Regions from separate parts of the Lysinibacillus sp. NPDC047702 genome, predicted to be linked through region 3. Evidence: riboswitches for the same ligand, from Rfam matches in the RefSeq annotation. Region 3 holds a riboswitch; each other region holds the start of a gene.
The links. Region 3 has a riboswitch for thiamine pyrophosphate ahead of ACQKIM_RS13295 (ABC transporter substrate-binding protein). Riboswitches for the same ligand answer to the same signal wherever they lie in the genome.

Region 1 (8,211 bases), on a different contig from region 3:
TCGATACGAAAAAGCCCCAAAAGACTCATTTGATTTTTTCCCACCGTGGAAGGTACAGGAGCGCGAATGGCTTGCTGAGAATGGGGCTGCCTTTTTAAGCATTACTTCGCAAAATCCTGATTTACTAAAGGGCATTGAGCAGGAAAAAATTATGGCTTTCCAAAAAGCCTCAGGAAAAGCATTAGCTAATTATTATAGTTGGTTACAGGCAGATAAATTCAGTTGGACAGTTATTGCCGCTCCATCAGAACAATGGGCAGCAAAGGTATTTCCAAATTTGCCAGAAGATCAACAAATGAATGCTTTATGGGAAGCTATATTTGAGGCTACACGTATAAATCTCGAAAATCCAGTTGCTGCTTGGCTAGAGCATGACCAGCAATTACATAGCAAAGCTGATTATTTAACTAGCAAACAATATAAAGCGTTGCACTATTTGGCACCTGGCACAGATTTGACGATTGAATTACCGTCAAAACATATATGGACTGGCGGAAGTAGCGCAAACGTACAAGGGCAAACATTTATGGCTAATATGCCGACTGAAGAAATCTTTACCGCACCACTTAAAACAGGTGTTAACGGCTATGTATCAAGCACTAAGCCTTTGAGCTATGGTGGAAATATTATTAATAATTTCAAGCTAACATTTAAGGATGGTCGAATTGTTGATATAGTAGCTGAGCAAGGACAAGAAATTTTAACCTCTCTAATCGAAACAGATGAGGGGGCACATTATCTTGGTGAAATAGCATTAGTTGCACACAAATCACCTATTTCGCAATCTGGTTTATTATTTTACAATACATTATTCGATGAAAATGCCTCTAATCATTTAGCTCTAGGTAATGCCTATGCCTTTTGCATTGAAGGTGGCAAAGAGATGTCCTCTGAAGAACTACTTGCAAAGGGACTGAATCATAGTTTGACACATGTGGACTTTATGATTGGTTCTGAGCAAATGAATATAGACGGCATTACAAAAGATGACCAAACAGAACCTATTTTCCGCAATGGGAATTGGGCAATTTAAATAATTCATTCCTACTAATTTTCTTCTAGGTAAGGTATGTTATTGATGTCATAAATTATCCTTAGATTTTCCTAGTAACCTATTGTATAATTAATTTAGATAATATACTTGATTATTTTTAGTAAGGAGGAACTTTTATCATGTTTTTAACGACTGTCCTAGGCTTTTCAGCCGTTCTATTAATTGCTACGGCATTCTTCATCCACTATCTACAAGTTGGTTTAGATTCTAAATCTTCAGTCACTGTAGATCCAAAACCAAAAGAAAAATATTAATATTATTGAAAAACAGCTGCTTTCTAGTAGCTGTTTTTTTATGAACTTTCTTTCGATTCGCTAAATAATTTACTAAACTTCTTTCTTTTTCGTAAAAATTGCGTGAATATTGTCATTATTATTTGCATATTTAAAGTTTTGCTCTAAAATATTTTTGTAGGGAAGGGAGCAAACTTTCATGACAATGTTACAAGATATTCTGAAGTTTAATGTAGATTTCGTTCAAGAAAAAAAATATGAGCCTTTTATTACAACTAAGTATCCTGATAAACGCATCGTTGTTTTATCATGTATGGATACTCGTCTTGTAGAGCTATTACCTAAAGCGATGAATTTACGTAATGGTGATGTAAAAATTGTTAAAAGTGCTGGCGCATTAGTAAGTCATCCTTTTGGTGCAATTATGCGTAGTCTACTTGTAGCAGTTTATGAGCTGCAAGCAGATGAGGTGTATGTTGTTGGCCATTACGACTGTGGTATGAGCGCAGTCGATCCTGAAGCAATGCTTAGCAAAATGGTGGATCGTGGAATTAATCCAGAGACTATCAAGATGATGGAATACTCTGGTCTAGATTTAAAGGAATTTTTACGTGGCTTTGGCGACGTTGCGACAAGTGTAAAGAAAAGTGTTGATACTATTCGCAATCACCCATTAATGGTGAAGGATGTTCCTGTCCATGGATTAGTCATTGATCCAAATACAGGCCGTCTTGATTTAATCGAAGATGGCAGTTATTATCAAGGCTAAACACCATTTTTATACTCTGCCAAAACTTTGAGACAAAAGATCAACAGTCAATGCAGATAGAAAGAGTCTATCCTTCATTGTTTGAAAGATAGACCCTTCTTTTATTCATCCTCTAAACAGGCATACATGTAATGATCTACCCATTGACCATTGATATACAAAAGCTTTCTTAACAATCCCTCACGCTGAAATCCTGATTTTTCTAATACTCGAATAGAAGCACTATTTTGCGTTGAAACATAGGCCTCTACACGATGTAAGCCTACTTGCTCAAACGCAAAACGCACGACCATTTTCACAGCCTCTGTTACAATCCCTTTCCCAATATAAATCTCATCCATCGCATAGCCGACAAAAGCACTTGAGTAAGGTAATCGTTTGACTGCGTAAAGCGCAATATGCCCAATTAGATTATTAGTTCCTGGCTCATAAATACCAAAAGTAAATTCCCTTTTCGAGTCCATTAAGTATAGGCTTTCTTGAATTTTTTTGTATTGGGCATCAACTGTATAATATTCCGGTCGTTGTAATGGCTCGTATGTAGACCAAAAGTATTTATTACGGCTTACGAGACCAGTTAAACTTTGTGCATCTTTTTCTTGGAATGTGCGAATGTAGCATTTCTCTCCTTGAATTGATACCACATTTCCACCCTTTTTCCTTATTAAATTCCAAATTTTAAGCACCATTTTTCCACACTAGCCTTCCGATAATTGTCTTACTTGTTACTTGCTTCACCCAAAAATCAGTTAGTCACTTTATTGTATGTAAAAAAAGATGCTGCTACAACTAAAACAGCTCGTCTTGTTTGCACAGCATCTTACAATTATTATTTTGTTTTTTTCTTCTTCGAATTATCATTTAGTACTTCAAGGTTTGGTGATTCCTCATCCTCTAACTGAGCCTTATCTAAAACATTTGTTAAATGAAGCCCGCGCCTTTGTGCTTCCCGTTCAATATGCGCTATTGTTTCTTGCAGTACCTGCACACGTGCATATTTTTTATCGTCCCCTGCAACTAGAATCCATGGCGCATTCTTTTTGTCTGTTTTCTCAAACATATCATTTGCTGCTTCTACATACTTAGGTGTTTTCTCACGATTACGCCAATCTTCCTCTGTTAACTTCCAAGCCTTATAAGGGTTTTGCTCACGTTCAGTAAAACGTTTGAGCTGCTCTTCATCTGAGACATGGAGCCAAAACTTGATGATTATGTAATCCCCTGCAGTTAAGATCTTTTCAAAGTTATTAATCTCCTCAAAAGCTCGTGACCATTCATCCTTTGTTGCAAATCCTTCAATACGTTCCACTAAAACTCGTCCATACCATGAACGATCGAAAATAGCTATTTGTCCATGTTGTGGAAGCTTTCTCCAAAATCGTTGTAAATAGTTGTAGCGCAGTTCATGGGGCTGAGGTGCAGAAATTGGATGTACCACATAGCCTCGCGGATCAACACGTTCAATTAAACGTTTGATGGCCCCTCCCTTACCTGCTGCATCCATACCTTCAAATACTAATATTAGCCCAATTTTATTTTTTAATAAAAATTGCTGTGCATTTAACATTTCATATTGGAGTACTTTTAATTTCTTTTTATACATTTTTTTATCTAGTTCAATAGATAAATCTAAATCTGTTAAATTTTGAGCCATTAAAACTTCACTCCTTCTATTTGGATTATTCCTATTGTACTAAAGAATCATTTAGATGCCTATACAAATGGTAAATTGTAGATAGTTTATATGAAACAACGCGATACATTATTGGGAATTTCCGTTATAATGGAAAGAGTGCAGTCCTATACTTAATTGTCTTTTCCCTATACAATTTAATACGAAGGGAGAGGAAAACATGCCTCAATTTATTTTGATGACAATCACTTATATTGTCTCAGTCATCCTAACCTTTTCATCCTTTTTCATGAAAATAAATGGTCAATCTTCGTTAGACATCTCTAATCGTTTTCCTGTTGTATTTGCACCTTTTAATGTCAGTCATGTAATTTGGATCGTCATTTACATGTTACTTGGTTTTTGGTTAGTCATGAATTTTAAAAAGACAACAATTAAACAGACTGTTCTTTTTAGCAGCATATGTATATTGCAGATAATCACGATAGTCGTTTGGCATCAGGAGCTATTTATCGCATCTCTTGGCAATACACTACTTTTAGTTTTCTGTGTGTTTTCGCTGTACAATACATATCCTCTAAGCGATAAATCGTTGGCAGGACGTATCCCTTTCTCTATTTATTATGCATGGTCGACATTTATTTTGATGACAGATACAAGCTTTACATTGACAGCTTATGGATGGAACGGCTTTGGTCTTAGCAACCCTCTATGGGCAGTAATTTTATTGACAATCGGTGTTGCCATCGCATTACATATGCGCTTCCATCATTTCGATATTATGTATCCATCTGTATTTATTTGGGCTTATATCGGAATCGCGTTACATAATGGTTTTGAAGAGCTACTTGTAACAACAGCTGCTTTATTTTTATGTGGTGTACTATTAGTCGGTATACTTTTCATAAAAAAAAATCCTGCCTCCCCCAAATAATTGGGCAGCAGGATTTTTAATTTATGCCTCATCCAATGAAGTTAAAATAATTGGTTTGTCTTTTGTCACAATAATTGAATGTTCGATTTGGGCAACTAGTGATTTATCTGGAGTAACGAATGTCCAGCCATCACCAGCTTCAACAATATGCTCTGCTTTTGCTGAGATAAAAGGCTCAACCGCAAGTACCATGCCCTCTTTCATGATTGTAGAATCCCATGCATCATAATAGTTTAAAATATGATTTGGCTCATCATGTAAGGAAAGCCCTAAGCCATGACCTGTTAGGTTCATAATGACTGTTAAATCATTAGCATATGCTTCACGCTCAACAGCTTTACCAATTTGATTTAATTTTGATCCAGCCTTTACTTTTGTCATGGCACGATCAAAGGCACTTTTTGCCACACGACAGAGCTTTTCTTTATCTTCGTAGCCTTCTCCCACTACAAATGAAATGCCTGTATCTGCAAAGTAGCCATTTAATGAACCAGATACATCGATGTTGACGATGTCTCCTTCTTTAATCACGCGTTTTCCTGGAATACCATGTGCTACCTCCTCGTTGACACTAATACATGTGTATCCTGGGAAGTCATATTCTCCTTTAGGTCCAGAAATTGCTCCTGCCTCAGCAAACATACGGCCAGCAATTTCATCGAGTTCAAGTGTTGTTACACCAGGTTTTGTCGCAGCCTTCATTGCCTCACGAATTTCAGCACAAATACGACCGATTTTTTTAAAGGCTTCAATCTCTTCTTGCGTTTTTACAATCATTTTTAACGTCCCTTTCATCTAATATCTACTCTTTAATATAACATAACTTGTTTGACATAAAACGTTAAACGCTTTAAATATTGTATGCCCTCATAAATTGCAAAGTGCTAAAATGTAGCAATATTTCACAGCGAGTAGTTAAATACGATACAAAAACCCTCCACTACTGTGAAGGGTAGATTATTTATGATTTTCGCTGCATTAATTGTGGTGCTGCTGTAAATAACAGAACACCAACAATGGCAGTTAAAACTGTTGCTGGTAGCATATATGTTCCATTATAAATAATTGAATAAATCCATGCATTTTGATCGCCAGCATACTCCGAGAAAAATACAGCGCCAGCAATGGTATGTGCTGCATAGCGTAAAAATCCTGCTAATACAGTTCCAACAATAATATATACCGCCATTTTCGTTTTGTTTAGATTGTTTGCAGCCTCAAGAACTGGTTGACGTACGATTGCAGCCAAGCCTACTATTGTGAAGGCAACGCCATAATCGAGTAAGCCTTGTAACCAATGCACAACTGTAGCACCAAACATTGTTTGCATAACACCAATAAGTAAGCCCGTTGTCAGACCAGGTAAAAGACCCCAGCGAAAGGCTATTAAAATTATTGGTACCATCACTAGACTAACAGAGCCGCCTTGTGCCCATACTTTAAAGGAAATCTGATCAAGCACAAGGCCAATCGCTGCGAATATCGCGATCTCCACAAGCATTAAAAGTCTTTTTTTGTCCATATTATTCTCTCCTTTGTTCCGATGTAGGATACAAGAGCAGGAATAGAAATCAAATTACTTTTTGACTCTATCTGGCAAAAAAAAACAATGCCAGGACAGAGCCTCACATCGTACAAGTGTCGGTTTCTATCCACATCCCTACGCAAGTGTTAACTTACAGGTTCAAAGAGTTAAGGCATTACGTGCCTAGTCTCAGCTGACATCATCAGCTCCCCTTGTGGTCGTTACATCTTTTTTATTTGAACAACCTCATTGTACGCAAACATGGATATGATTACAACTCTCTTTCACAATATTTTTTGAAACTTTGCTGTTTTTCATGCGTAAATATTAAAAAAGGAGGTACAACTATGGAGAACCAAAAAATTTTATCTGCCTTTAGTTATCTCAGCGTTTTTTTTGCACCCTTTATTGTGCCATTAATTGTTTACTTTGTTTCTAAAGATAGCGACGTAAAAAGACACTCTATTCGAGCACTTATATCGCATTTAATCCCGTTTGTATTTGGTATCATCTTCTTTGCTGTCTTTGTCTTCTCAACCATATCGTTTAACACCTTTGATCCACAATCAGGTAGCAATACGTTTATGATCGTTTGGTTTGCATCATTTGCCATTTACTTACTTGTCTCACTAGGGATTGTTATTTGGAATATAGTGCAAGCTGTTCGCGTTATTCGTTAATGTTTCATTTTTAATATCAATTTCGCCTTGGCGTAATTGCGTCCGGATTTTGAATTGTGCAGGCACAATTCATTCTTTTGAAAATCCGTGACATCCGCTGGAGGCTTTGGGCCAACAGATGTTTTTTGTGCGAAAGCGTAGTGCTAACGCAGCGGCAGCAACATGATGTTTTTTGTGCGAAAGTGTAGTGCTAACGCAGCGGCAGCAACATGATGTTTTTTGTGCGAAAGTGTAGTGCTAACGCAGCGGCAGCAACATGATGTTGGTCACTCAGTTGTGTGTTGCTGTCGCTTCGCTTTCGCACAGATAAATTGCCACAGGACGTGGCGTTCTTAGACTGAGTTCCTCTATTTCAGTAGGTGTTTGGACACCCACTGAAAAGAAACCAAAACCGCATTCATCTCACCCTATAGAGGTGGGAGTCTTCTGCTGAATGAAGATAAACAGGTAGAACTTTTAGTAAAAGGAGCTGTTTTTTTATGAAAGTATCTAAAGTTGTCAAAACCGCCGTAAAATTAGCACCTATCGTTATACCAATTGTCAAAAAAGTAATTGCTGCGAAAAAAGGAGCCCCCTCTTCTCCAAAAAACAGCTATAAGAAATAATACATCCCAAATAAAGAATCTGCTCATCTTTTTCCCAGCAGATTCTTTTTTTTGACTCTATAACTTTTTTCTAATTTGTACTTGGCATAGCAGATTTATATTAAAATAGGGTTTAGCACTACAGATGAGGGGTTGTTAAAAATAAATAGTGAAAAACAATTAATGAGCTTGGTTAAGGCAGCACAGGTTCTTACTTCAACACTCGATATTAACCAAGTATTAGAAAAATTAATGAATGAGGTACTTCATGTGATAGACGGTGCTGATGCAGGGGTATTGTTTATGTTAAATACAGAAACTAATCGTCTAGTTGCCAAGCATGCCATTGGTTATAACCTGGCTTATTTAAAAAAGATTCACCTTGCCTCAAATGAAGGGATGACTGGAAAGGTATTCTCTCAAAAACAAGCATTTAGATTTCACTCTAGCAATGATGTTACAGAAAGCATGGCGGATTTATTTCCACAGTATGAAGAAAACTATACAAAAGCAGTTGGTGATTTAACTTATCCCAAAAGTGCTGTTTGTGCTCCACTTCTTGATAAAAGTAATTCATGTATAGGCGTTTTAACAATTGTCAATTTTTCAGGAGATACACAGTTTGAAAATAGTGATTTAACGATGTTACAGGCATTTGCAAACCAATCCTCAATTGCTATTGAAAATGCAAAATTATTTACTCAAAACGAACGCTCTAAGCGCATTTATAATGCTTTAACACAGGTTTCCTTAACACGTGGCCGACTCAGCGATATGATTGATACGCTTGCATCATTAC
Region 2 (8,211 bases), on a different contig from region 3:
TACATTTCCTGTGCCCATTATAAAATATAGCTGTAAATCTTCACGATTCATGAATAGTCACCTCACAGGACTCCTTATAGTTTTGATAGGCAAAATGATTTGTCGGTCCATGCCCTTTACCCAGAGCTAAATCATATGTTATTGCTAATTGAATAAATTTTTTTGCTTCTATAATCGCTTCTTTTATAGGAAGACCACCGCCCAAAAAAGCAGTTAAGGCTGCTGAAAACGTACAGCCAGTACCATGTGTATTTTTTGTAGAAATACGAGGAGTTTGCATAGAAAAAGACTGTCCATCGTGAAAAAATATATAATCAATGGCGAAATCCTTATCTGCTAGATGCCCTCCTTTTATAATGACACATCGTACTCCTGTTTGTAATAAGAGATAGGCTGCTTCTTTAATATCAGCTAAAGTTTTAATTTCTCTACTAGTAAGCCTTTCTGCCTCTGGGATATTCGGAGTTACAATGGTTGCAATTGGCAGTAAAAGATTCATGATGGCATCAATTGCGTCTTGTTGTAATAAGCTTTCTCCGCCCTTCGCGATCATCACAGGATCTACAATAAGCGGAACTTTAGTATTAGCCATCATTTGTGAAATAGTTTGAATGATGTCAGAGGAAAATAGCATGCCTGTTTTCATTGCACTAATTGAGAAATCCTCCAATAGTGCCTGTAGTTGTTGCTTAACGAAGTTTGCCTCAATGGGCATGACATTAGATACACCAAGGGTATTTTGGGCAGTCAATGCTGTAATGACAGAAGTTCCAAACACCTTTAATTCCTGAAAGGTTTTTAGATCAGCCTGTATACCTGCACCGCCGCCACTATCAGATCCAGCAATAGTCATTACAACCTGCATTATTCTTCACCAGCCTTTGAAAGACGATAGAGTTCATTTAATACAGCAATTTGAAAATCACCAATGTATTGTGTAGTAGAACCTGCTTGTTCAGCAATTTTTTTATAAAATCTTAGTACTTCTATTAATTGGTGATAAGGCTGATGACCAGTTACGTAAGCAGCACAACAAATGGCACTTAATAAGCAGCCAGTTCCAGTGACCTCTGTCATATGAGAATTCCCACCTGTAATCCATTGCAGTTGATTTCCATCAGTTATTAAATCCTTTTCACCTGTGACAATCACTATACAATGATAAAGCTGAGCAATTCTCTTCGCTTCATCTTCTAAAGATATTGAACCTGCGCCACTATCTACACCCTTTTGCTGCCATTCTACATTGGCAATTGCGGCAAGTTCTCCAATATTGCAGCGAATTACTGCAAATTCGATCTCATTTAACAGATGTTGTACAGTTTGTTTTCGGTAGGTTGTAGCTCCAGCGCCAACAGGATCTAATACTACAGGTATGCCAAGTGCATTGGCCTTTTTCCCAGCAAGTAACATGGATTCTTTCTTTTTGTCATTAAGTGTACCAATATTAATCAATAAGCTTGAGGCAATTGCAACCATCTCCTCAACCTCGTCACTGGCATCAGCCATAACTGGCGAGGCACCAATTGCTAATAGGCCGTTTGCTTGAAAATTTGCCACCACATAATTTGTAATACAATGAATTAGTGGATTTTTTTTGCGGATAGTTTGAAAAATCATTCTAAGTCCTCCTTTATTGGATGGACGTAAGCATGCAAAAAAGGCTCCTTTTTGTGTAATAAATACACGCAAAAGAGCCTTTCATCAGTGAATTAGATGTGAATTGCTCCCTACGTCAGTATTAACTAACAGGTTCAAAGGGTCAGGTTTTACCTTCTCAACTCCAAATGAGTCCCCCTGCAATTATGCTTTTAGTTGACCAAAATGTACCATATTTTTCTTTCCTGTTCAATAGCTAGTTTTGACAATGAACGTGACTGATGCCATATAACAGAGTATGATAGTTGTCATGACTTTTCTAAAATAGAGTGCGAACCATTGAAAATGATAAAAATGGAGTTTTATAATGAGTCATAGCAAAAGGGAGGCATTTGCCATGAAAAGACAAGATTTAATTGCACCTGAATGGTACAATATTACAGAGGAAATTGAAAAATATGCACAGGATGCAACCAAGAATGCACTAATTATTTATGATGAAAATAATGATGTTAAATTTATTACATACGCACATCTACTTGCAAAGGCAAATCAGGCTGCACATGTTTTTACAAACCAAGGTTTAACAAAAGGTGATGTATTAATTGTAATGGTGCCTAGATCTGTAGAAGCCTATATTGTCTATATTGCTGCATTAAAAATCGGTTTAACGATTATTCCTAGTTCCGAAATGCTAAGAACGAAGGATATAGAATATCGCATACACCATGCTAATGCAAAGGGTATAGTTGCTTATCAGCCATATATTGAGCAATTTGATAACGTGAAAAACTTACAGGGCTTGCAGCAATTCGTAATAGGAGTAGCACATGAACCTTGGCAGTCATTACTACAAAAAATGCAAAATCAACCAACAAACTACATAAGTTCTACGCCAACGAAAAGTACAGATAATGCATTTTTAGCTTATACAAGTGGTACAACAGGCAATCCTAAGGCAGCAGTACATACACATAGCTGGGGATATGCTCATTTACGAACAACAGCGCCGAATTGGTTAGGCGTACAGGAAGATGACATTGTTTGGGCTACAGCAGCTCCAGGCTGGCAAAAATGGATTTGGAGTCCGTTCCTCGCAACATTGGGAAGTGGTGCAACCGCATTTGTGTACAAAGGTAAATTTGATGCGGCAACATATCTTACACTTCTTGAGAAATTCAATATTAATATCCTGTGCTGTACACCAACTGAATATCGATTTATGGCTGCATTAGAAAACTTACAAGATTTTAATTTAGAGAGTGTTCGTCAGGCTGTTTCAGCAGGAGAACCTCTAAATAGTGATGTAATAAAAGTATTTTCGAATGTTTTCCGTTTACAGGTTAGAGATGGTTATGGGCAAACTGAAAATACATTATTAGTCGGAACAATGGTAGGTATGGAGGCTAGAATCGGCTCAATGGGTAAACCAACTCCAGGAAATACAATAGATATTATCAATGATTTAGGAAATCCTGTTTCAGTAGGAGAAGTAGGTGACATTGCTGTACATCGTGAGACACCTGCATTATTTAAAAAATATTTACATGATCCTGAACGCACTAGCTTACAATTTAGAGGTGATTGGTATATCACTGGTGATCGAGCATATAAAGATATAGATGGTTATTTTTGGTTTGAGGGACGAGGAGACGATGTTATTATTTCATCTGGCTATACAATAGGACCATTTGAAGTAGAAGACGCTTTGATGAAACATGCAGCAGTAAAAGAAGCGGCAGTTGTAGCAAGTCCTGATGAGGTTCGAGGAAATATTGTGAAGGCATTTGTGGTGCTTAATGATGGAGAGATAGGAAATGCTAGTCTTATCAAGCAACTTCAAAATCATGTAAAATCTTTAACAGCTCCATATAAATATCCTCGTGCTATTGAATTTGTAACTGAATTGCCAAAGACATCATCTGGCAAAATCCGTCGTATTGAGCTGCGTCAACAAGAAAAAAATAAATGTGCCATTAAATAGTTACAGGTTGACATTTTGTTGAGGTTTTTGTCAAAAGCAATAATTCACATAATAATTTCCTAGGAAATAATGTCGAAAATCAAAGTTCATGTTTTTTTATCGAGCTTTGATTTTTTTTATGATATTCGGTAATGTTAATGAGCATAACCTTTTGCAAAGATTGCAAAAAAATGAAACATATTAGAAAGTTATTCGTATAACGTGTAGAGGAGGCGGAAAGACATGAATGTAAAAAGATGGACTGCTTTAATTATTGCAGGTGTATTACTTGTATTTTCTTTAGGTATAAACACTGTATTTGCGATATTTAAATCAGATTTCTTTGGTAATTTTGATAGCTTAATGGCTAGTGATAATTTATCAGTAATGGAGACAGTTATTGAAAACGGTAGTATAAATAAGCGGATAGCCTATTTAAAGGTTGATGGGGCGATACAAGATATTGGTTCAAGTTCGTTATGGCAACCAGTAGCATATGATCATCAATTCTTTTTAGACCAATTAGATAATATTTTAAATGATGATTCAATACAAGGTGTTGTTTTAAGTGTTAATTCACCAGGTGGTGGTGTTAAGGAATCTGCAGAAATTTATAAAAAACTTTTAAAAATTAAAGAAGAGCGACAAATTCCAATTTATGTTTCTATGGATTCTATGGCTGCCTCAGGAGGTTATTACATTTCAGCACCAGCCGATAAGATATTTGCACAGCGCGATACAATAACGGGTTCAATAGGTGTTATTATGCAATCAATCAATTATCAGGCTTTGGCAGAAAAAGTTGGTATTAAATATGAAACATTTAAATCTGGTGAGCATAAGGACATGCTAAGTCCTATGCGTGAAGTAACAACAGAAGAGCGTACCATGATGCAGGATATGATTAATGAAACGTATGAGGAATTTGTTAATATTGTTGAAAAAGGACGTAATATGTCTGAGAAAGATGTTAAAAAAGTTGCTGACGGTCGAATACTTAGTGGTACAAAGGCACTTGAATCCGGCTTAATCGATGAAATTGGTGATGAGGAAGCAACGATTACTGCATTACGTGAAGACTTTGGTTTACAAGATGCTGAACTATTTGAGTATTCATATGAAATGGGTGGCTGGCAATCATATGTCGGAATGAAGATTGGATCTGTGTTTGGTCCATCTACTGAGGAAAAAATGCTGATGAAAATTATGACAGATTATAAAGCACCGAAAATGATGTACTTATACGGCGAATACTAAGGAGGGAGTACAATGACAAACCATGAAATTGTTATGCAAGGTTCACCCTCTCTCAGCAATACGCTACTAATTGATCCAGAAGAAACGATCACGAATAAAAACTATGCTAAAAAAACAGCAGGATTTTGGATACGTTTTTGGGCATTTTTATTAGATGGATTTATTATAACAGCAGTTGGTGGTATTTTTGTTAACCCTATTTTTTATCTAATGGATTGGTCTTTATCTGACACAGTATGGTATGCACCGATTTCAATAATTACTGTTATTCTCTACTATAGTTATTTTGTCCTGATGACTAAGTTTTTTGGGCAAACATTAGGAAAAATGGTATTTGGATTGCGTGTGGTTTCATTAAAGCATGATAATCTCACTTGGTCTGATGTGATATTTCGTGATTGGATTGGGCGGATTATTTGTAATATTTTTATGCCGCTATATATTCTTGTAGTTATTTTACCTGACAATAAAGGTTTGCATGATTTCTTTGCAGATACAACCGTTGTGCATGAAAATACGTTTATTGAAAAGGTACTAACACAACCATCACTTCCAATCAAAGAGGATAGTCTTCCAACTGAACCACTCATAGAAAAAGATATAGACATTTTGGAAGAAAAAAAAGAGGAATAGTAATTTGAGCTGTCTCAAGAAAATGAGACAGCTCTTTTATGTGATGCCTGAAATTGAATTACGGAGTTGTCTTAGTTGCAAACAATTCCCTTCATTTAGTAATATTAAGTACATATGAAGATTAGGAGGCGTTTATATGGCACAAGTAACATTTAAAAATGGTCCAGTAACACTTGTAGGTAACGAAGTAAAGGTTGGCGATCAAGCACCAAATTTCACAGTATTAGCGAACGACCTATCACCTGTTACATTAAAAGATTCAGAGGGGAAAATTCGTTTATTTAGTGTTGTACCATCATTAGATACTGGTGTGTGTGATGCCCAAACACGTCGTTTTAACGAGGAAGCAGCAAACTTAGGAGACAATGTTGTGATTTATACAGTATCTGTTGATCTTCCGTTTGCTCAAAAACGATGGTGTGGTGCTGCAGGTATTGATGCTGTTCAAACAGTTTCAGACCACCGTGACCTTTCATTTGGTGAAGCATATGGGGTATATATTCAAGAATTACGCCTTCTAACGCGTGCAGTTTTCGTGGTGGATGCAGATGACAAAGTGACATATGTGGAATATGTACCAGAGGCAACAGACCATCCAAATTATGAAGCGGCGATTGAAGCTGTCAAAGCACTAGCATAAAATGCTGCTTTTAGGCTAAGATATTACTAGACAAAGGGGCTGTGACAAGTTTTTGTCACAGCTCTTTTCTGCGTGAAAGGAAGTTATCTATGGAAAATATTGAGAAGTTATTTGGTATGCTTAATGAACATGCTGAGAAAATAGAAAAAGAACAAGATATTACATTGCTTGAAGGCGTTCTAGATGGTTTAGAGGCATGGCTGGATGGAACAGTTGATTTTTCGCAAGAAGGTGCAACAAAGGAAGATGTACGAAAAGCAATTCAAATTGCTATTTTAAAGGGTATGCGAAAAGGTTCTCAGCCTAATCATCAAATGACACCAGATACACTAGGTCTATTAGTTGGCTATTTTGTAGAGCAGATTTTTACAGATCGTTTAGTAACAGAAAAAATTGCTATGTTGGATCCAGCGGTCGGTACAGGGAATTTACTATTAACAGTTATGAATTTATTAGATGGAAAAATAGAAGCTACTGGTGTCGAGATTGATGAACTGCTTATTCGTTTAGCTGCAGCAACAGCAGATTTGACTGAGCAGCCGGTGTCTTTATACCGTCAAGATGCGTTAGAAGATTTATTAGTGAATCCAGTAGATGCTATTGTTTGCGATTTACCAGTCGGTTACTATCCAAACGAGGAAGTGGCATTGAATTATGAATTATGTCCTTCAGAAGGAATGAGTTTTGCCCATCACTTATTTATTGAGCAGTCCATTAACTACACAAAGGATGGGGGCTATTTATTCTTCCTTGCACCATCTCATCTTTTTGATTCGGAGCAATCTAAGCAATTGCATAAATATATCCAGAAGCATGCTTGGATTCAGGCAATTATTCAGCTGCCCGATACAATGTTTGCCAATAGAGCACTTGAGAAAAGTATTGTTATCCTGCAAAAGCAGGGGCAAGACTTTAAGGCACCAAAAGAGGTATTGCTGGCAAAGGTACCAAATATGCAAAATAAACAAGCCCTTGCAATGTTCTTTGAAAAAGTGAAAATGTGGAGAGAAGAAAAATAATTAAAAAGGTATCCAAAATTGGATACCTTTTTATGTACTAATTATTTTCTGGTGTACGGATAACAAGTACGTCACATTTTGCTGAGCGTACGATTGCTTCAGATACTGAACCGATTAGGAAGCGTTCTACTGCATTTAGACCAGTTGCACCACAGATGATTAAGTCTGCGTCTACGATGTTAGAAAGCTCTTTTGTAATGATATTTTTTGGTGAGCCATATTCAATTACAAGGTTAATGTTTGTTAAGCCTTCATCTTCAGCTTGTTTTTTGTAACCATTTAATAGTTCCTCAGAGAATGCTTGAGCACGCTCAGCAATTGAACGATCATAAGCTTCGATTGCAGCAAATGAACGTGTGTCGATAACATTTACTAGGTTTAACACAGCACCTTCGTTACGTTTTGCCACGTCAATTGATTTACGGAAAGCATATTCTGCCTCCTTAGAACCGTCTACTGCAACTACAATGCTTTTATAATGATTAGCCATTTGAATTACCTCCCTGATTTATATATTCTGATTATACCAAATGATTTTCTAAAGGAAATACTTTCCGAAAGAAAAAATGTGAAAAAGTGAAGGTTTTTATTGTGAAACTGCAAAAATATTAATTTTCTTCATACAATGTTGTCCAAAGAACAGTACTTCTGATATGGACATCCCCCGTAAAAACGAATATTACATTTCGTTTTAGGTGAAATATTTTGTTAGTGAGTTTGCATTTTTTTGAATAGTAACTATGTGATTTATTAAAATACAATGTAAATAATTTGAAAATTTTGTATTTTGGAAATGTTGTTAATTTTAGTTGTAATCGCTTTATTTAAAGCAATTTTTAATTATGTTTGGTAATATGGAAGTGCAAGGGGTGCATCAATACGGAAAATCGTATTTAACAAAAATGATGCTAATTTCTTAGGCAATGGAAGGGGATAGGAAAGATGAAGATTGGTATTCCAAAAGAGATTAAAAACAATGAAAATCGTGTAGCAATGACACCAGCTGGGGTTGTTACATTAACACATGCTGGTCATGAAGTGTTCATTGAAACAGGTGCAGGCTTAGGATCAAGCTTTACAGATGCAGACTACCAGGCAGC
Region 3 (8,211 bases):
AGGAGCATGTTATCATTGAAACTGAAAAAGGTGTACAAGAGGTCGTAGATGTTCATGCATTAACCCGTGCAGATCGTCATTCAAATGGCTCGTTTAAAGTAGATATTGCAACTGACGGACAGATCTCACATGTATTAACAGCAAAAAAAGAACAAAATCCAAGCTAGATTAAAGCCTGTTCTCTTTATGAGAAGGACACTAAAAAAGTCGATTTGCCACAAAATGTGATGCAAATCGACTTTTTTTAGTTTTTCAGTGCCCTCCTTTATGAGTGCTGGTTTTTATATCGTTATTCAGCACCAGTTGAATAATGCCATTAATATAAAATTAATGGAAAAATGAAACCAATGAGCAGTGTGCTTTGTCTAACTTTACAAATTGATGAAGGGAGGGAATTGCTTGAAGAAACAACAACGAGATATACATTTACAGGAGGCTATGGATTTATACGGTCATTACTTACTTCGACTAGCTTATACATATGTAAAAAGTAAAGAAAGGGCAGAGGATATTGTGCAGGAAGTGTTCATCTGCTATTACATTCATATGGAGCAATTTGAAGGGCGTTCTAGTGTCAAAACTTACTTATACCGTATGGTCGTCAACGAGTGTCATAATTACTTTAAAAGCTGGGCATATAGGAAAACAGAGTTAACTAGACTTTTTAAAAAGCAGGAAGCCTCTATTTCAGTGGAATCTCAAATTTTAAAGCAGGAGGAAATGGATGTTATTGCTCACAGTATTACTACATTAGAAACGAAATATCGAGAGGTTCTTTGGCTTTATTACTATGATGAACTATCTATCACCGATATCGCATCCATTTTACAATGTTCAATCAATACAGTGAAAACAAGGCTAGCAAGAGGGAGAAAACGAGTAGGTATCCAATTAGAAAAGGAGGGGTTTTATAATGGAAATGAATTTACGTAATCGATTAAAGGCTACTATACCAGATCAATTAGCATTAACTCCCCAAAAAAAAGAAGAGATATTAGAGGCTGCTCATGTTAGATTTGAGCAACAGCAAATCCCTGTAAAAAAACATATGTGGAAACCTGTAGCAGTAGGAATTTCAGCTTTAGCACTTACGGCATTATTAAGTTATCCTTTTATAGATGGAATAAAGGAACAATTGACGATTTCGCAAATAACTGAGCAATCCTATGAAGAAATTAGTATCCCTGGTCGATCTGCTCATACATTATCTACAGCTGTCTTTGATGATGCAACGAACTCCTTTTATTATTACGAAGGCAGTACCATTTACTCCTATGCACTCGATTCACATATTGAAAAAGTGGAAGTAACAAGTAAATTCCCTATTTCAAAAATGTTAGTAAATGAAGATTGGCTTGCTTGGATGGTTGATGATAGGAAATCTATGTTCGTAAAAAATAGAGTAACATTAGAGGTCAAAGGCTTTCCTACGGATACTTTTATGGATTTAGAAGATGATACGCTACTGACAGAAATATCTGATACAAGGACAGGTCATACCATTTATAGCTTAACAAATCTGCGTACAAATGAGGTAAAACAATTTAAACAAGCCTTTGATAATAGTGCAGTAAGCCAGCCAATTTATCAGGACAATCAATTGCTCCTACCAAGTGCCTTTAAAAAAGATGGAGTAGAAACGGTCCGCTTTACGCTCTATGATGTTCAAACGGAAAAAGAAAAACACTACGATTTACCTTTTAAACGCATACATGACATGTCAATGACTGACCATAAAATCTATGCTTCTTTTAGAACTGGAGAAAGCTTTGAGGTAGGATATGTTGATTTAGAAGATGGCTCCTATCATAAACTTGATGGTAAAATTGCCCTTACTTTAACAGCCTATCAGAATAATCTTGCTCTTTACGAATGGATACCGAAGGAGGAACATTACCGCTTTAGATTCTATCAAGTCGAAGAAGATGGTTCATTAACACCACTTTACGCCTTTAAAGATGTTTCATTAGCTCTCTTAGTGCCACGTTATAATAAGGAAGGGACATTACAGGTATTTGGGCTAAATGAAAAGTATCTCACTGAGGATGGAATGCTTGAAGCGAGAGATGATGCGATTAAATTATTTTTACAGCGTTTTCATTAAAAAGAGCCTTGTTATTTACAGTGAGATATGGGTATAATAATCAACGAAAAGTTCATATGTAAAGAATGTAGGGGGGCTGGTAGTTGCCAGCTGAGATTGTGTCCGTTAGACGCTGACCCTTTGAACCTGATTTGGCTCGTACCAGCGTAGGGAACATCTATTCAAAAAAAGTAAGTTTTTGATATTGATTGCACAACGTCTGGGAGGATTCCTGGGCGTTTTTTTATGTTTTCTTTACATTAATTACAGATATTCTATGAATACGCTTTCTTCTGGTTAAAACATTCACTCATGAACACTTTCACACTATTTACTGGGAGGATTCAGCATGAAAAAATGGTTATTGGTTCTTATGGCTGCCCTTTTAACATTAGCTGGCTGTAGCGAAAAAAAGGATACCAACAAGGATGAACATGCATTAAAAAAGGTGTCCGTTGTACTCGATTGGACACCAAATACAAATCATACAGGGCTATATGTTGCTAAGAAATTAGGTTATTTTGAAGAGCAGGGCTTAGATGTTGATATTTTACAACCTGGTGACGCAGGAGCGGATCAGCTTGTGGCGTCTGGCAAGGCACAGTTTGGTATAAGCTATCAGGAGGGAATTACACAGGCTCGTGTACAGGATGTACCTCTAGTATCGATTGCGGCGATTATTCAGCATAATACTTCTGGCTTTGCCTCAATTGCCTCTAAAGGCATTACATCACCAAAGGAATTTGAAGGGAAAACGTATGGTGGCTGGGGAGCTCCTCTTGAGCAGGCCGTTCTACAATCATTAATGCAAACTGAAAATGCAGATATAAATAAATTAGATATTATTAATGCCGGCGATATCGATTTCTTTACAATGATGAAAAAAGATATTGATTTTGCATGGATTTATTATGCTTGGACTGGAATTGAAGCTGAGCTTCGTGGTGAAAAGCTGAACATGCTGTATTTAACAGATTATAGTGATCAACTGGATTATTATACACCCGTTCTAGCTACGAATGAAACAATGATTAAGGATGATCCAAAGACAGTTGAAGCATTTGTCGCTGCCGTGGCAAAGGGCTATGAATATGCGATCAGTAATCCAAGTGAGGCAGCAGATGTTTTACTTGAGGCAGTACCTGATTTAGATAAAGATCTTGTGCATAAAAGTCAGGAGTGGCTGGCAGATAAGTATCAGGATGACGCTGCTCAATGGGGCGAGCAAAAGTTAACTGTCTGGGAAAACTACGCGAAGTGGATGACTAGCAACAACGTTTTAGAGGGCGAATTTAACGCAGAACAAGCATTTACAAACGACTTTTTACCGAAAAAGGAGACAAAGTAATATGGCAAACTCATTAATCAGTGTACAAATTATCCCGAAAACAGAAAAATATGAAGATGTTATTCCATTTGTTGATGCAGCCATTGCTATTATTGATGCATCAGGTGTGAAATATGAGGTGCACCCTTTAGAAACGACAATGGAGGGTGAGCTGACAACGTTACTACAAATTATTGAACGAATGAATATCAAGATGATAGAGCTTGGTGCCATCAATGTTATTACGCAAGTGAAAATTTTATATCAGCCAACTGGGATTACAATGGGCACATTAACGGAGAAATACCAGTGATGAAGTGGGCAATACAAAAGGGAAGGACGATAATTTTTATCGCCTTCCTCTTATTCATATGGGAGCTAATCGTGCGTTTAGCAGATATACCGCATTGGTTATTGCCGGCACCAAGTGCTATTTTGACAGAAGGTATACAATCGTATGAAACATTTATGCCTCATGCCTTCGCAACAGTGAAATTAGCTTTACTAGGACTTACTATTGGCATAGGTTGTGGACTAGCAGTTGCTGTGCTCCTGCATCGTTTTTCATTTATTCGAGAGCTACTTTATCCCATTCTCATTATGTCACAAAACGTTCCTATACTCGTCCTAGCACCGTTATTAATTATTTGGTTTGGCTTTGGTTTATTACCTAAACTTATCATTATTTGTCTTGTATGCTTTTTCCCAATTGTTATTGCAGCAATGGATGGCTTTCGTCAAACCTCACCGGAGTTGAAGCATTATTTTGAGATGATTGGGGCAACAAAGGCACAAACTTTTTGGAAGCTAGAATGGCCATTTGCATACCCATCTATTTTTTCGGGTATTAAAATTGCTGCCACATACAGCGTTATGGGGGCTGTTATTGCTGAGTGGTTAGGTGCCAAAAAGGGAATTGGGGTCTATATGACATTGGCCCAATCATCATTTCGTACAGATCGTGTGTTTGTGGCAATTTTGGCTATTGTCTGTTTAAGTTTAGTATTATTTAGCGCTATTCTACTGCTAGAAAAACTTACTGTGAAGGGGAGAGGATTCCATGCTAAGCGTTCAAAATATTGATAAATCCTTTGATTCTCTTCAGGTCATTCGAGATTTATCTTTTGAGGTAAAGGACGGTGAATTTGTGGCAATCATTGGTCCATCTGGTAGTGGGAAAAGCACGCTCTTTCAATTAATTGGCGGTGTTTCTTCTATTGATAAGGGAGCTATTTTATTAAACGGTGTAGATATACAGCAGAAAAGAGGAACGATTGGCTATATGCCTCAGCAGCCATGCTTATTACCATGGAGAACCATTTTAGAAAATGTCACAATTGTAGAGGAGCTTCAGCAAAGACCAAATGTAGAACTTGCTAAGGAGTGGTTAGCAAAAGTGGGTCTTGCTTCATTTATTAATGCCTATCCAAGAGAGCTATCTGGCGGTATGCAGCAGCGAGTGTCCTTTATTCGTGCAATTGTTAGTGACAAGCCTATTTTATGCTTAGATGAGCCATTTTCTGCGCTAGATGAATTTACAAGACTAGAAATGCAGGCTTGGCTATTATCCATTTGGGAAAAATATCGAAAATCCATTTTATTTGTTACCCATAGTATTGAGGAAGCGCTATTTTTGGCGGATCGTATTATTGTGCTATCGAAACGACCAGCAACAATTAAACAAGAAATAATTGTTCCTTTTGCACGACCACGACAAGAGGAGATTCGTCATTCTGAGAAATTTGCAGCATTAAAGCAACAATTATTTACGTTTTTAAAAGAAGAGAAGGGTGATGTTCATGTTGATTGATGCCCATATTCATTTAGATCAGTATCTGGAAAACGAGATACCTTCTTTATTAGAGAAAGCTGAACATGTTATTGCGGTCAGTATGAATCTTGCATCATGTGAAAAAACGTGGATGCTGTCGAAAACTTATAAAAATGTAAAGGTTGCGTTTGGTTTTCATCCTGAGCAAGCCCTGCCTAGTAAAAACGAAATGGATGCTTTATTTGATTGGATACGTCAACATACACATGAAATGGTAGCAATAGGGGAAGTAGGTCTGCCGTATTATTTAAAGCAAGAAAAATCTATTGATTATCGTCCATATACAGCATTGTTGGAACAGTTTGTTTTGTTAGCGAAGGAATTAGATAAACCAATTATTTTACATGCAGTTTATGAGGATGCAGCACTTGTTTGTGACTTGCTTGAAAAACATCAAGTAACAAAAGCCCATTTCCATTGGTTCAAGGGAGATGAGAAAGTGATCGAACGCATGATCCAGAATGGCTATTTTATTTCTGTTACGCCTGATTGTACGTATGAAGAGGAGATTCAACAGCTTATTATGAGATATCCAATTGAGCTAATCATGGTGGAAACGGATGGGCCTTGGCCATTTGAAGGTCCTTTTGACAATAAACGTACATCTCCCTGGATGATGAACCATTCTGTAGAGGTCATTGCATCAATAAAGGCGTTATCAACACACGAAGCGGCAAAAATAATTACACAAAATACAAAATCATTTTACAATCTATACTAAATAAAAAAGCAGTATATAGTGTTTATTCATCTATACGCTGCTTTTTGTATTTTGTAAAGTTGCGTTCTATTGTTTCCTGCTTTGTCTTTGTGACACGTTCATGTGTGCTAAAAGGGGAGGATTGACGATCGATTTCAACGTTTTTTCCTTTTGTACGCTTTAGATGCATACGTTTCTTTTTGGCTCTTGATTGTGACATAGTATTACCTCCATTGTTTATTATCAATATAATACTGAATAAAGCAGAAAAAGTAAAACCTCGTAAGTAATTTACTTACGAGGCAATTGTCATATTATTAGTGAGATACGTCTTGTACAGAAATACCTGTGTTTGCTTTAACATCCACTTCGCGGTATTTCTTATCATCGCTTTCTTTAGAAAGTAATGTTCCAATGAAACCACCAAGGAAACCAAGTGGTACCGAAATTAATGCTGGATTTGTTAACATAATTAATGGGTCACCCACGAAAATTGCTTTTCCTTCAACTGGATTCCAGATGTTTGGTGATACCGCAACAAGTGCTAATGCAGAGATTAAACCTGTTAGCATTGCCGTTACAGCACCAGCTGTATTGAAGCGTTTCCAATAGATTGTATAAATGATTACTGGTAGGTTAGCAGAACCTGCAATACAGAATGCAAGTGATACTAAGAACGCTACGTTTAATGTTTGTGCACCAAGTGCTAAAAGGATAGAAACAATAGAAATTGTAATAGAACCGATACGAGCTGCAAGTACTTGCTCTTTTTCTGTAATTTGACCTTTTTTAACGATTTGACCATAAATATCGTGAGAAAGGGCAGACGCACCAGAAAGTACAAGACCTGCTACTACCGCTAAAATTGTTGCAAATGCTACCGCACAAACGAATGAGAATAGAATGTCGCCACCAAGTGCTTCCGCAAGAAGTGGGGCAGCCATGTTACCAGCTGCGTTTGCTGCAATAATTTCTTCTTTACCAACGAATTTTGCTGCACCGAAGCCTAGGAAAATCGTAAGTACATAGAAAATACCTACAATCCATGTAGCCCAAATAACTGAAGAACGAGCTGTTTTCGCATCTTTTACTGTAAAGAAGCGCATTAGGATGTGTGGAAGACCAGCAGTACCTAACACAAGAGCGATTAACATGGAGATCGTATCAATACCATTTGTATATTTAAGACCAGGGTTTAAATAAGCTGCACCGCTTTCAGTAGCAGTCCCCATTTCTTTGAACATTGTAGCAATACTGAAGCCGAACTCTTTTAATACCAAGAATGAAATAATGATAGTACCTATCATTAAAAGACATGCTTTAATAATTTGTACCCAAGATGTAGCAGTCATACCACCGAATAATACGTAAGTTGTCATCATTACACCTACGATTAATACGGCAATCCAATAGTCAATCCCTAAAAGTAATTGAATAAGTGCTCCTGCACCAACTAGTTGTGCAATCATGTAGAATAAAACAATTGTAATAGTGCTTAAAGCTGCCGTTCCACGAACTTTTGAGCTATTGAAACGCGCTGTAATCATATCAGCCAATGTAAATTTCCCAAGGTTACGTAAAGGCTCTGCAACAATGTATAATACCACTAAGTAAGCTACTAAATAACCAATAGAGAAGAAGAATCCATCAAATCCAAATAATGCAACTGCACCGGCAATCCCTAAGAAAGAGGCTGCTGATAAGTAGTCACCAGCAATAGCTAGTCCATTTTGCCAGCCTGTTAATCCACCGCCAGCAGTATAGAAGTCACTTGCTGAAGAAGTACGTTTAGATGCCCACCATGTAATAACTAATGTTAAACCTACAATGGCAACGAAAAAGAATATGGCTGTAAAACTCATTCCTCCATCATTCATCGGCGGCCACCTCCGTTCTCATATTCAGCGATAATCGCCTGTGCTTCTTTATCGTAGCTATTTGCTTTTGCTACATATAAATGACATAAACTCCATGTCATAATGAATAATCCTGCTGCATAAACCCACACCCAAGTGATTTCCCCAAATGCCTTTTGGTGTAGAATTGTCGTGTACGAAGTAAGAACGGGTAGCAACATATATGCTGCTAAAAAGACTACAGTCATAGTCCAAAGAAATGAATTCTTTCTACGTACAAGTGATTTAAACGATTGTTGATTTGCAATTGCATCATAGTCAATCACGACGCTTTTGTTTGCTTGATTGTTCGCCATTAACATTCCCCATTTTGTGTTTATTTTTACTGCTTCAAGACTTGATTTTGCTAGTTAA
Region 4 (8,211 bases), on a different contig from region 3:
TCCAGTAGTAAGCAACCATGACTCTATGTCAGCAGGTCCAAGAGGTCCTCTTTTACTTCAAGATGTATGGTTAGTTGAAAAATTAGCAAACTTCAACCGTGAAGTTATTCCTGAGCGTCGTATGCACGCAAAAGGTTCAGGTGCATTTGGTACTTTTACTGTAACGCATGATATTACTCAATATACAAAAGCAAAAATCTTCTCAGAGGTTGGAAAGAAAACAGAAATGTTTGCACGTTTCTCTACAGTTGCAGGTGAACGTGGTGCAGCAGATGCTGAGCGAGATATTCGTGGCTTTGCCCTTAAATTTTATACAGAAGAAGGTAACTGGGATTTAGTTGGGAACAATACGCCTGTATTCTTCTTCCGCGACCCATTACATTTTACTGATTTAAATCACGTGGTAAAACGTGACCCGCGTACAAATATGAAAAACTCAAACTCAAACTGGGACTTCTGGACTTCATTACCAGAAGCACTCCACCAAGTCACAATAGTAATGTCTGACCGTGGTATTCCAGCTGGTTACCGTAATATGCACGGTTTTGGATCTCATACGTATAGCTTTATCAATGCTGAAAACGAGCGTGTATGGGTAAAATTCCACTTCCGCACAGAACAAGGCATTAAAAATTTAACAGGTGCTGAAGCAGAGGATGTAGTCGGTAAAGACCGTGAATCGTCCCAACGTGATTTATATGGTGCCATTGAACAAGGCGATTTCCCTAAATGGATGATGTACATTCAGGTAATGACTGAGGAACAAGCTCGTGAACTACCATATAACCCATTTGATTTAACAAAGGTTTGGTATAAAAAAGACTTCCCATTAATTCCTGTAGGTGAATTCGAATTAAATAAAAACCCAGACAACTATTTTGCTGAGGTTGAGCAAGCAGCATTCGCGCCATCTAATATTGTTCCTGGTATTAGCTTCTCACCAGACAAAATGTTACAGGGACGTATCTTTGCTTATGCAGATGCGCAACGCTACCGCTTAGGTGTGAATCATTATATGCTTCCAGTAAATGCACCAAAGTGTCCATTCCGTACTTTCCATCGTGATGGCGCTATGCGTTTTGACGGCAACCTTGGTTCAACTTTAGGCTATGAACCAAATAGCTACGGTGAGTGGGAGCACAACTTAGATTATAAAGAGCCAGAATTACGTATTGATGGTCACGCAGGTATCCACGATTTCCGTGAAGATGATAGCAACTATTTCGAGCAGCCAGGTAAACTATTCCGCCTTATGACTGCAGAAGAACAACAACGTCTATTCGAAAATACAGCAAATGATATGGCATCTGTTGAAGAGTTCATCAAGCGCCGCCACATTCTTCACTGCTATTTAGCTGATCCAGCATATGGTGAGGGTGTTGCAAAAGCAATGGGTCTTTCATTAGAAGGTATGGATCTTGCTAACCCATACGTAAAACAACCAACTAACGTTTAATTTTCCACTTATTATTGATATCCAAATCCAACTTTAACTCCATGTGAATCTACCATTCACATGGAGTTTTTTTGATTAAGCAAAGGCCTATGTCTATATTTTGACATAAGCCATTGCTTTCATTATTGGTAAATTTGACTACCTGCTTTTTTAAATTCCTCAGCCTTTTCCTGCATCCCTTGATGAATTGCCTCCGTCGTATTTACATCTTTTTCTTTAGCATAATTACGAATATCTTGTGAGATTCTCATACTACAGAACTTGGGTCCACACATTGAACAGAAGTGAGCAGTTTTTGCCCCCTCTGCTGGTAATGTTTCATCATGGTATTCAACTGCACGCTCTGGATCTAAAGACAGGTTGAATTGATCACGCCAGCGGAATTCGAAGCGTGCCTTTGAAAGCGCATCATCTCGCTGTTGTGCTCCTGGATGCCCCTTCGCTAAATCAGCAGCGTGTGCAGCAATTTTATACGTAATCACCCCTACACGAACATCCTCTCGATTTGGTAAGCCCAGATGCTCTTTTGGTGTCACATAGCATAGCATTGCCGTACCAAACCATCCAATCATTGCAGCACCAATAGCTGATGTAATATGGTCATAGCCTGGTGCAATATCTGTTGTCAGTGGTCCTAAAGTATAGAAAGGAGCCTCCTTACACACCTCTAACTGCTTGTCCATATTCTCTTTAATTAAATGCATTGGCACGTGCCCCGGTCCCTCCACCATCACCTGTACATCATGCTTCCAGGCAATCTGTGTTAATTCACCTAACGTTTCAAGCTCTGCAAACTGTGCCTCGTCATTGGCATCTGCAATTGATCCGGGACGTAAACCATCCCCTAACGAGAAGGCAACATCATATGTTTTCATGATTTCACAAATTTCTTCAAAATGTGTATATAAAAAGTTCTCTTGATGATGATATAAGCACCACTGGGCCATAATTGAACCTCCCCGTGACACAATACCTGTCACACGATTTACCGTTAGCGGTACATAACGTAATAGCACACCCGCATGAATCGTGAAGTAATCAACCCCTTGCTCTGCTTGCTCGATTAACGTATCTCGATACACCTCCCACGTTAAATCCTCAGCTATACCATTTACCTTTTCAAGCGCTTGATAAATCGGCACTGTTCCAACCGGCACCGCGGCATTACGGATAATCCATTCACGTGTCGTATGAATGTGCTTACCAGTCGATAAATCCATAATATTATCAGCGCCCCAGCGTGTTGCCCATGTCATTTTCTCTACCTCTTCTGCAATAGATGATGACACTGCTGAATTCCCAATATTGGCATTAATTTTCACATGAAAATTACGTCCTATAATCATTGGCTCTGCCTCAGGATGATTAATATTAGAAGGCATAATGGCACGCCCCGCCGCAATCTCCGAGCGAACATATTCAGGATCCATATTTTCGCGAATAGCTACAAACTCCATTTCAGGTGTAATAACTCCCTTTCGTGCATAATGAAGCTGTGTTACATTTTTACCTTTTTTAGCTCGCAGAGGATTTCTTGATAAATCCGGAAAGGTATTTTCCTTTATACGCGGATCATCCGCTTTGCGGAAACCATTATCCTCTGGTTTAATAGTACGCCCCACATACTCCTCTACGTCCCCTCGTTCTCTAATCCATTCACTTCGCAACGCTGGCAAGCCCTTCGTAATATCTACCTTATAGGCAGGGTCAGTATATGGACCACTCGTATCATACACATGGACTGGTGCATTTTCCTCTTCTCCAAAGCTTCCTGTCGTTGGACTTAATGCAATTTCACGCATCGGCACTAAAATATCTGATCTTGATCCCTCTACATAAACCTTTTTGCTACCATCAAAGCTTGACATAATGGTAATGTTCTTTTCGCTAATTGTTGTCATGACCCGCTTCTCTCCCTTATAGAAAATTCATACAAGGACCGAATCTAGCTCACCCAATAAAAATAAAAAAACCGAATCCAAAAAATTTTGGATCCGGCTATGATTGTAAAAGGTATAATTATCGCATTGTAAAGAGCTCGCAATAATTTCTTAACTTTCCCACGCTGGTATGAGCCAGATCAGGTCCAAAGGGTCAAGAAACCTCTATGCGTTTCCCTCTCAGCCTGACTCATCAGACTCCCCTAGTTAATGCTATTAAGTTTGATGCTAGTGTAACAGATATTGCTAAGAGATGGAAGCATCATTACTATTTTTTACTTTAGAGTTTATATTTTTGCTTCATAAACTCTAAACGCTTTACCTGCTCCGTTAATTCATGAATCGTTCTACTTAGTTGACCCAATGATAATTCTTGCAACTTAGATGCATCGGCTACTTCTTTTGTTTCCAACAAAACAGCCTCGGATGCCTCATTAGTTTGCTCTAATGCCGATAAAACGACGTTCGTGTTTTTGGACATTGTGTTTGTAACCTCAAAAACATTTTGAACATCTTCCTCAACTACTTTTACTGCTTCAAACAAATGATCTAGCTCATCACTAATAGCCATCACTAAATGAGCTCCCTCTTTAACTTCAACAGTACTATGGTCCATTTCTTTTAACACCGTCTCTGTCACTATTTTAAATTCATATATATGCTGACGAATATCTTCTGCCGACAGCTTTGTCATTTCCGCCAGTTTTTTCACCTCTTCCGCGACAATAGCGAAGCCTTTACCATGTTCACCTGCTCTCGCTGCCTCAATCGCCGCGTTTAACGCCAATAAATTTGTTTGATCGGCAATACTTTGAATAACACCTATCATTTCTTCGATTGTGCTATATCTTTCACCAAGAATATTCACATTATTTGCCGTATGCGTCACCAAATCTGCCACGCCATTCATCCGATCCGTAATCATTGCCGCTTCCGATTGACTTTGCTTCACAAGATTCGCTGTATTGGATGAGCTTTTCATAACGGAAGAAACAGAGGCTGATATCTGCATAATTCCTGCCGTCATCTCTTCAATTGTTTTAAAGGAATGTGTCGCTAGGTCTCTTTGTCGATCCACACTCTCCTCTATTCCCCCTGCACTTTCAATCAGCCTGTTACTTGAGTGCTGCACATTATTTCCTACCTCCTGTAAACTATCAGTGGCCTTAGAAATATCTGTGCCAATCCCCGAAAGGTTAAATATAATTTGATGCATGGATTGCATCATCTCTTTAAATTTGCTGCTAAAATCAGAAATATCATCATTTGATTCAAAGCTTATTTCATCCAATATATGTTGAGCTTCTGCCATATTTCCATCTGTAAAGGCTATTGTTGCTCGTTTCATGATAAATATTGGCTTCAGTGATTTTCGCATATACAAATACAATGTCGTCATCATAACGACACTCAATAAAATGACAATGCCTAAAAGTATAGGCAAGTACTTTGTTACAGCAGATTTTTGAATGCCATAAATAATGGAGCTCTCAATATCTAGTCCAACATATGCAACAATTTCACCATTTTCTGCTCTAACAGGTGCATAAGCAGAAATAAAATCTCCCCACCCCTCTACAGAAACAAACTCACTAAAGCCATTCTCATTATTGGAGATTGTTTTTACAACACTTTCATATGGAACATCCTCCATAATATCCCCAATTTGATAGGTTTCCTCACTAGTGAGATCTCCAGCATCCACCAGCACCATTGATTGTTTACCCTCAGGTGTTCCCTTGAATACATAGATATACGTTACATAATTGGTATTCAGTATTGTCGTAAGCTCCTTCTGTAAATCAAGATACAGCGAGCGATTATCTGGATTTTTAGCTAGCAACTCATATCTCTCTGAATCAAGCTGTCCCACAACATTTCTTGCTAGAATCATACTATTCTCTTTTAACGCTAACTCCACTATGTTATTTGTGCTCTTATAGACAATAAGTCCAAGAGCAACACTAAAAACAATCATAATAACGATTAATAAGATAATGAATTTCTTCCATAACTCTATACCTTTACGCAAAGCTATGATCGCCCCTTTCAATATTATTATCAAAAACCTATTTACCCTATGTATATATTTGAAATTACAATAACTAACAAACATCCTTTTATTTTCTAATTATTTTCTTCATTTTACTTTTGAAGCATAAAAAAAAGCAATAAGCCTTAAGCCTATTCCTTTTTTTACGTGATATGTTATGAAAGAAATAATAATTCCGCAAGATAAATAACAATTGTTACTGTAATACAGCTCACTATTGTTGAAAATAAAACAGTTTGAGCGGCTGTTGCTGACTCGATATCATACTCTAAAGCTAAACTTGAGCTATTTCGGGATGTTGGAAAAGCACTAGCGATAAATAATGATTGTGCCACTACCCCATCTAAGCCGAGTAAATAAATAATGAGTAAAGCAACTGCTGGTCCCAAAATCAGTCTTGTAAAACAGCTAATGATAACGGTTTTATTAAACATAGATTTAATTTCAAGCTGTGATAATTGTGCACCTAACGTGATTAATGCCACAGCAATAAAACCGTCTGCCACATGATCTATAGGAATTTTAATAAATTGTGGCACTGCAATATCGAAATAGTTCATCGCTACCCCTATAATAAGGGCATGAATGATAGGCATCTTAAGGAAATCCTTTACAATAGACATACCTGATTTTGTTGAGGAAATTAAGTTGTATAAGCCATATGTATAGGTAGTCATATTTTGGAATATCACAAGAATAACCTGTATCGCTACACCAATTGGCTGTGTCACGAATATCATTTGTGCAACAGGAATTCCGTAGTTTCCTGAATTAATAAGGACGACACTATTTTTAAACACCGCAGCCTCTGTTTTAACTAAACCAAGCCCTTTCGCTAAGAAATGACTTAGCACCATTTGACTGCCAATAAAAAGTACAATAAATATCGCAACTTCTCCCAGCACAGAGAACTCCACGCTTGTTTCATATAAATTAACAAAAACAGCAGCGGGCATGAAGCAATAGGTAATAAGCTGAGAGAGTGCTTTTAGATTGAAGCAAAATTTCTTTTGCAACATCGCGCCAAGCACAAGAAGCACTAAGATAGGAGCAACAATCTGGAAGAAAATCATACCGAGATATATCATAATGTGCCCTCCTTTCCTTTCTTATAGTAGTGCTGTTTTTTCGCTAGGTCAATCTGTCCAAAAGAGAGAATAGAACTAGCCTTCCCCAATAAAAAAGAACTGTCTTAAGTAACATTCATTACCTCTTAGACAGTTCTTCATTATTAAGCTAGCTTAAATCGATTAACAACCTCTTGTAATCCCTTTGAAATCTCATTCATATTATTGATGGATTCTGCCACCTTTTGCAGCTCCGCTTGTTGGTCGATAGCAGAGGCACTTACCTGTTCAGCTGATGCCGCTGTCTCCTCTGAAATAGCAGAAATACTTTGGATTGCCATAATTGCTTGATTTTTATGCTCCAGCATATTCGATAGCTTATCCATTAGCTTATTGATCGAAGAAGCGATAGAGCGTGACAGCTCACTGTTATCTTTAAATGCTACCTCTGTCCCTTGTACAGACTCATTTTGTGACTGCATAAGTCCTGCATTTGAAGCAATAACAGCAACGGTTTGCTGGGAGTTTGCAAGTATACTATCCACTGTTTGCTTAATTATATCTGTTTCATTTTTTGATTGCTCTGCTAGCTTTCGCACTTCCTCTGCAACAACCGCAAAGCCTTTGCCATGCTCGCCAGCACGAGCCGCTTCTATACTTGCATTTAAGGCTAATAAATTAGTTTGCTCCGTAATACCTTGAATAGATGCGATTATATGATTAATATTGGCGATATTAGATGCCAGAGACTCCATTTGCTGCTGAATACGGCCATTCATAGCATTTGTCTCTGCATTACGGTCACGTAAGCTTTCAACCTCTTGCATCCCTTTGTCAGTAGTAAGTCTCGTTTTATTTGATAGCTCATCCATTTCATTCGATAAAGCTGTAATAGCATCAATTTGATCGGATAAATCAATCATTCGATAGTTAGTCTCTTCTGTATCCTCAGATTGCTTAGATGCACCTTGAGCAATTTCATTTATTGCTACAGAGACCTCTTGACTTGAAGCTACTATTTCATTAAATGCCTCATGAACATGATTGGATGATTGGTTTAATAGTGTTGTAGAATTTAGCACTGTCTTTATAGCACTATTCGTTTGATCCAACATATTATTATAAGCCAATGCAACAGCTCCAATCTCATCAGCTTTAATATATTTCTCATCCACTTTTTGTGTTAAATCACCATCAGCTGCCGTTTCAATAGATGCACGTAAAAACTTTAATGGCTTCAATTGTCTATAAATAAATAAGGCACTAGCAGCAGACATTAAAACCACTATAATAATAGAGGCAGCGATTGTAAAAATAAATACCTGATTATAAGTCTCTAAAATTTTTGATTTAGGCAGAACCATTTGTACTGTCCATGTTTCATCAAGTCCCTCTAATACCATCGGTGAAAAAACATTAAATGAATTTTCTTTCAATTCTTCAGAGTCCATATACATGCTTTTTACTTCGCCACTATCCATCGTTTGTTTAATGCTTGTCCAATCTAAATGATCCTGCATATTTAATCCATCTAATGTAGTACCAAGGCTATTCGCTGTTAAAATACCTTTATTTGTAATAATAGCAGCGTAGCCGCCATCTGGCTTGACCGATTCTGTCAATTCAGTTAGATAATCGATGGATAAATCAGCCGTTAATATGCCGAAAAATGTTCCTGAAGCATTCACTAATGGA

Region 1: another riboswitch for thiamine pyrophosphate. It lies ahead of thiT (energy-coupled thiamine transporter ThiT); the one in region 3 lies ahead of ACQKIM_RS13295 (ABC transporter substrate-binding protein).
Region 2: another riboswitch for thiamine pyrophosphate. It lies ahead of thiM (hydroxyethylthiazole kinase); the one in region 3 lies ahead of ACQKIM_RS13295 (ABC transporter substrate-binding protein).
Region 4: another riboswitch for thiamine pyrophosphate. It lies ahead of thiC (phosphomethylpyrimidine synthase ThiC); the one in region 3 lies ahead of ACQKIM_RS13295 (ABC transporter substrate-binding protein).

What each region holds. Positions count from the first base shown of each region.
Region 1 is NZ_JBNNMG010000014.1:30,602-38,812, forward strand. It holds gene ACQKIM_RS09585 (aminopeptidase) at 1-1,033, shown strand, start outside; gene ACQKIM_RS09590 (hypothetical protein) at 1,174-1,308, shown strand; gene ACQKIM_RS09595 (beta-class carbonic anhydrase) at 1,487-2,056, shown strand; gene ACQKIM_RS09600 (GNAT family N-acetyltransferase) at 2,158-2,745, opposite strand; gene ACQKIM_RS09605 (polyphosphate kinase 2 family protein) at 2,886-3,710, opposite strand; gene ACQKIM_RS09610 (hypothetical protein) at 3,910-4,623, shown strand; gene map (type I methionyl aminopeptidase) at 4,645-5,400, opposite strand; gene thiT (energy-coupled thiamine transporter ThiT) at 5,585-6,145, opposite strand; TPP riboswitch at 6,264-6,371, opposite strand; gene ACQKIM_RS09625 (DUF4870 domain-containing protein) at 6,496-6,828, shown strand; gene ACQKIM_RS09630 (hypothetical protein) at 7,308-7,433, shown strand; gene ACQKIM_RS09635 (helix-turn-helix domain-containing protein) at 7,566-8,211, shown strand, end outside.
Region 2 is NZ_JBNNMG010000051.1:9,367-17,577, reverse strand. It holds gene thiE (thiamine phosphate synthase) at 1-51, opposite strand, end outside; gene thiD (bifunctional hydroxymethylpyrimidine kinase/phosphomethylpyrimidine kinase) at 41-865, opposite strand; gene thiM (hydroxyethylthiazole kinase) at 865-1,620, opposite strand; TPP riboswitch at 1,711-1,809, opposite strand; gene mbcS (acyl-CoA synthetase MbcS) at 1,997-3,583, shown strand; gene sppA (signal peptide peptidase SppA) at 3,806-4,819, shown strand; gene ACQKIM_RS20165 (RDD family protein) at 4,832-5,452, shown strand; gene tpx (thiol peroxidase) at 5,589-6,092, shown strand; gene ACQKIM_RS20155 (class I SAM-dependent methyltransferase) at 6,182-7,111, shown strand; gene ACQKIM_RS20150 (universal stress protein) at 7,149-7,601, opposite strand; gene ald (alanine dehydrogenase) at 8,054-8,211, shown strand, end outside.
Region 3 is NZ_JBNNMG010000024.1:47,180-55,390, forward strand. It holds gene parC (DNA topoisomerase IV subunit A) at 1-167, shown strand, start outside; gene ACQKIM_RS13285 (sigma-70 family RNA polymerase sigma factor) at 400-933, shown strand; gene ACQKIM_RS13290 (hypothetical protein) at 914-2,104, shown strand; TPP riboswitch at 2,164-2,274, shown strand; gene ACQKIM_RS13295 (ABC transporter substrate-binding protein) at 2,433-3,431, shown strand; gene ACQKIM_RS13300 (thiamine-binding protein) at 3,433-3,723, shown strand; gene ACQKIM_RS13305 (ABC transporter permease) at 3,723-4,493, shown strand; gene ACQKIM_RS13310 (ABC transporter ATP-binding protein) at 4,471-5,220, shown strand; gene ACQKIM_RS13315 (TatD family hydrolase) at 5,210-5,962, shown strand; gene ACQKIM_RS13320 (hypothetical protein) at 5,985-6,161, opposite strand; gene ACQKIM_RS13325 (solute symporter family protein) at 6,259-7,803, opposite strand; gene ACQKIM_RS13330 (DUF485 domain-containing protein) at 7,815-8,153, opposite strand.
Region 4 is NZ_JBNNMG010000005.1:133,922-142,132, reverse strand. It holds gene ACQKIM_RS04560 (catalase) at 1-1,456, shown strand, start outside; gene thiC (phosphomethylpyrimidine synthase ThiC) at 1,579-3,357, opposite strand; TPP riboswitch at 3,497-3,611, opposite strand; gene ACQKIM_RS04550 (methyl-accepting chemotaxis protein) at 3,677-5,428, opposite strand; gene ACQKIM_RS04545 (AEC family transporter) at 5,605-6,537, opposite strand; gene ACQKIM_RS04540 (methyl-accepting chemotaxis protein) at 6,681-8,211, opposite strand, start outside.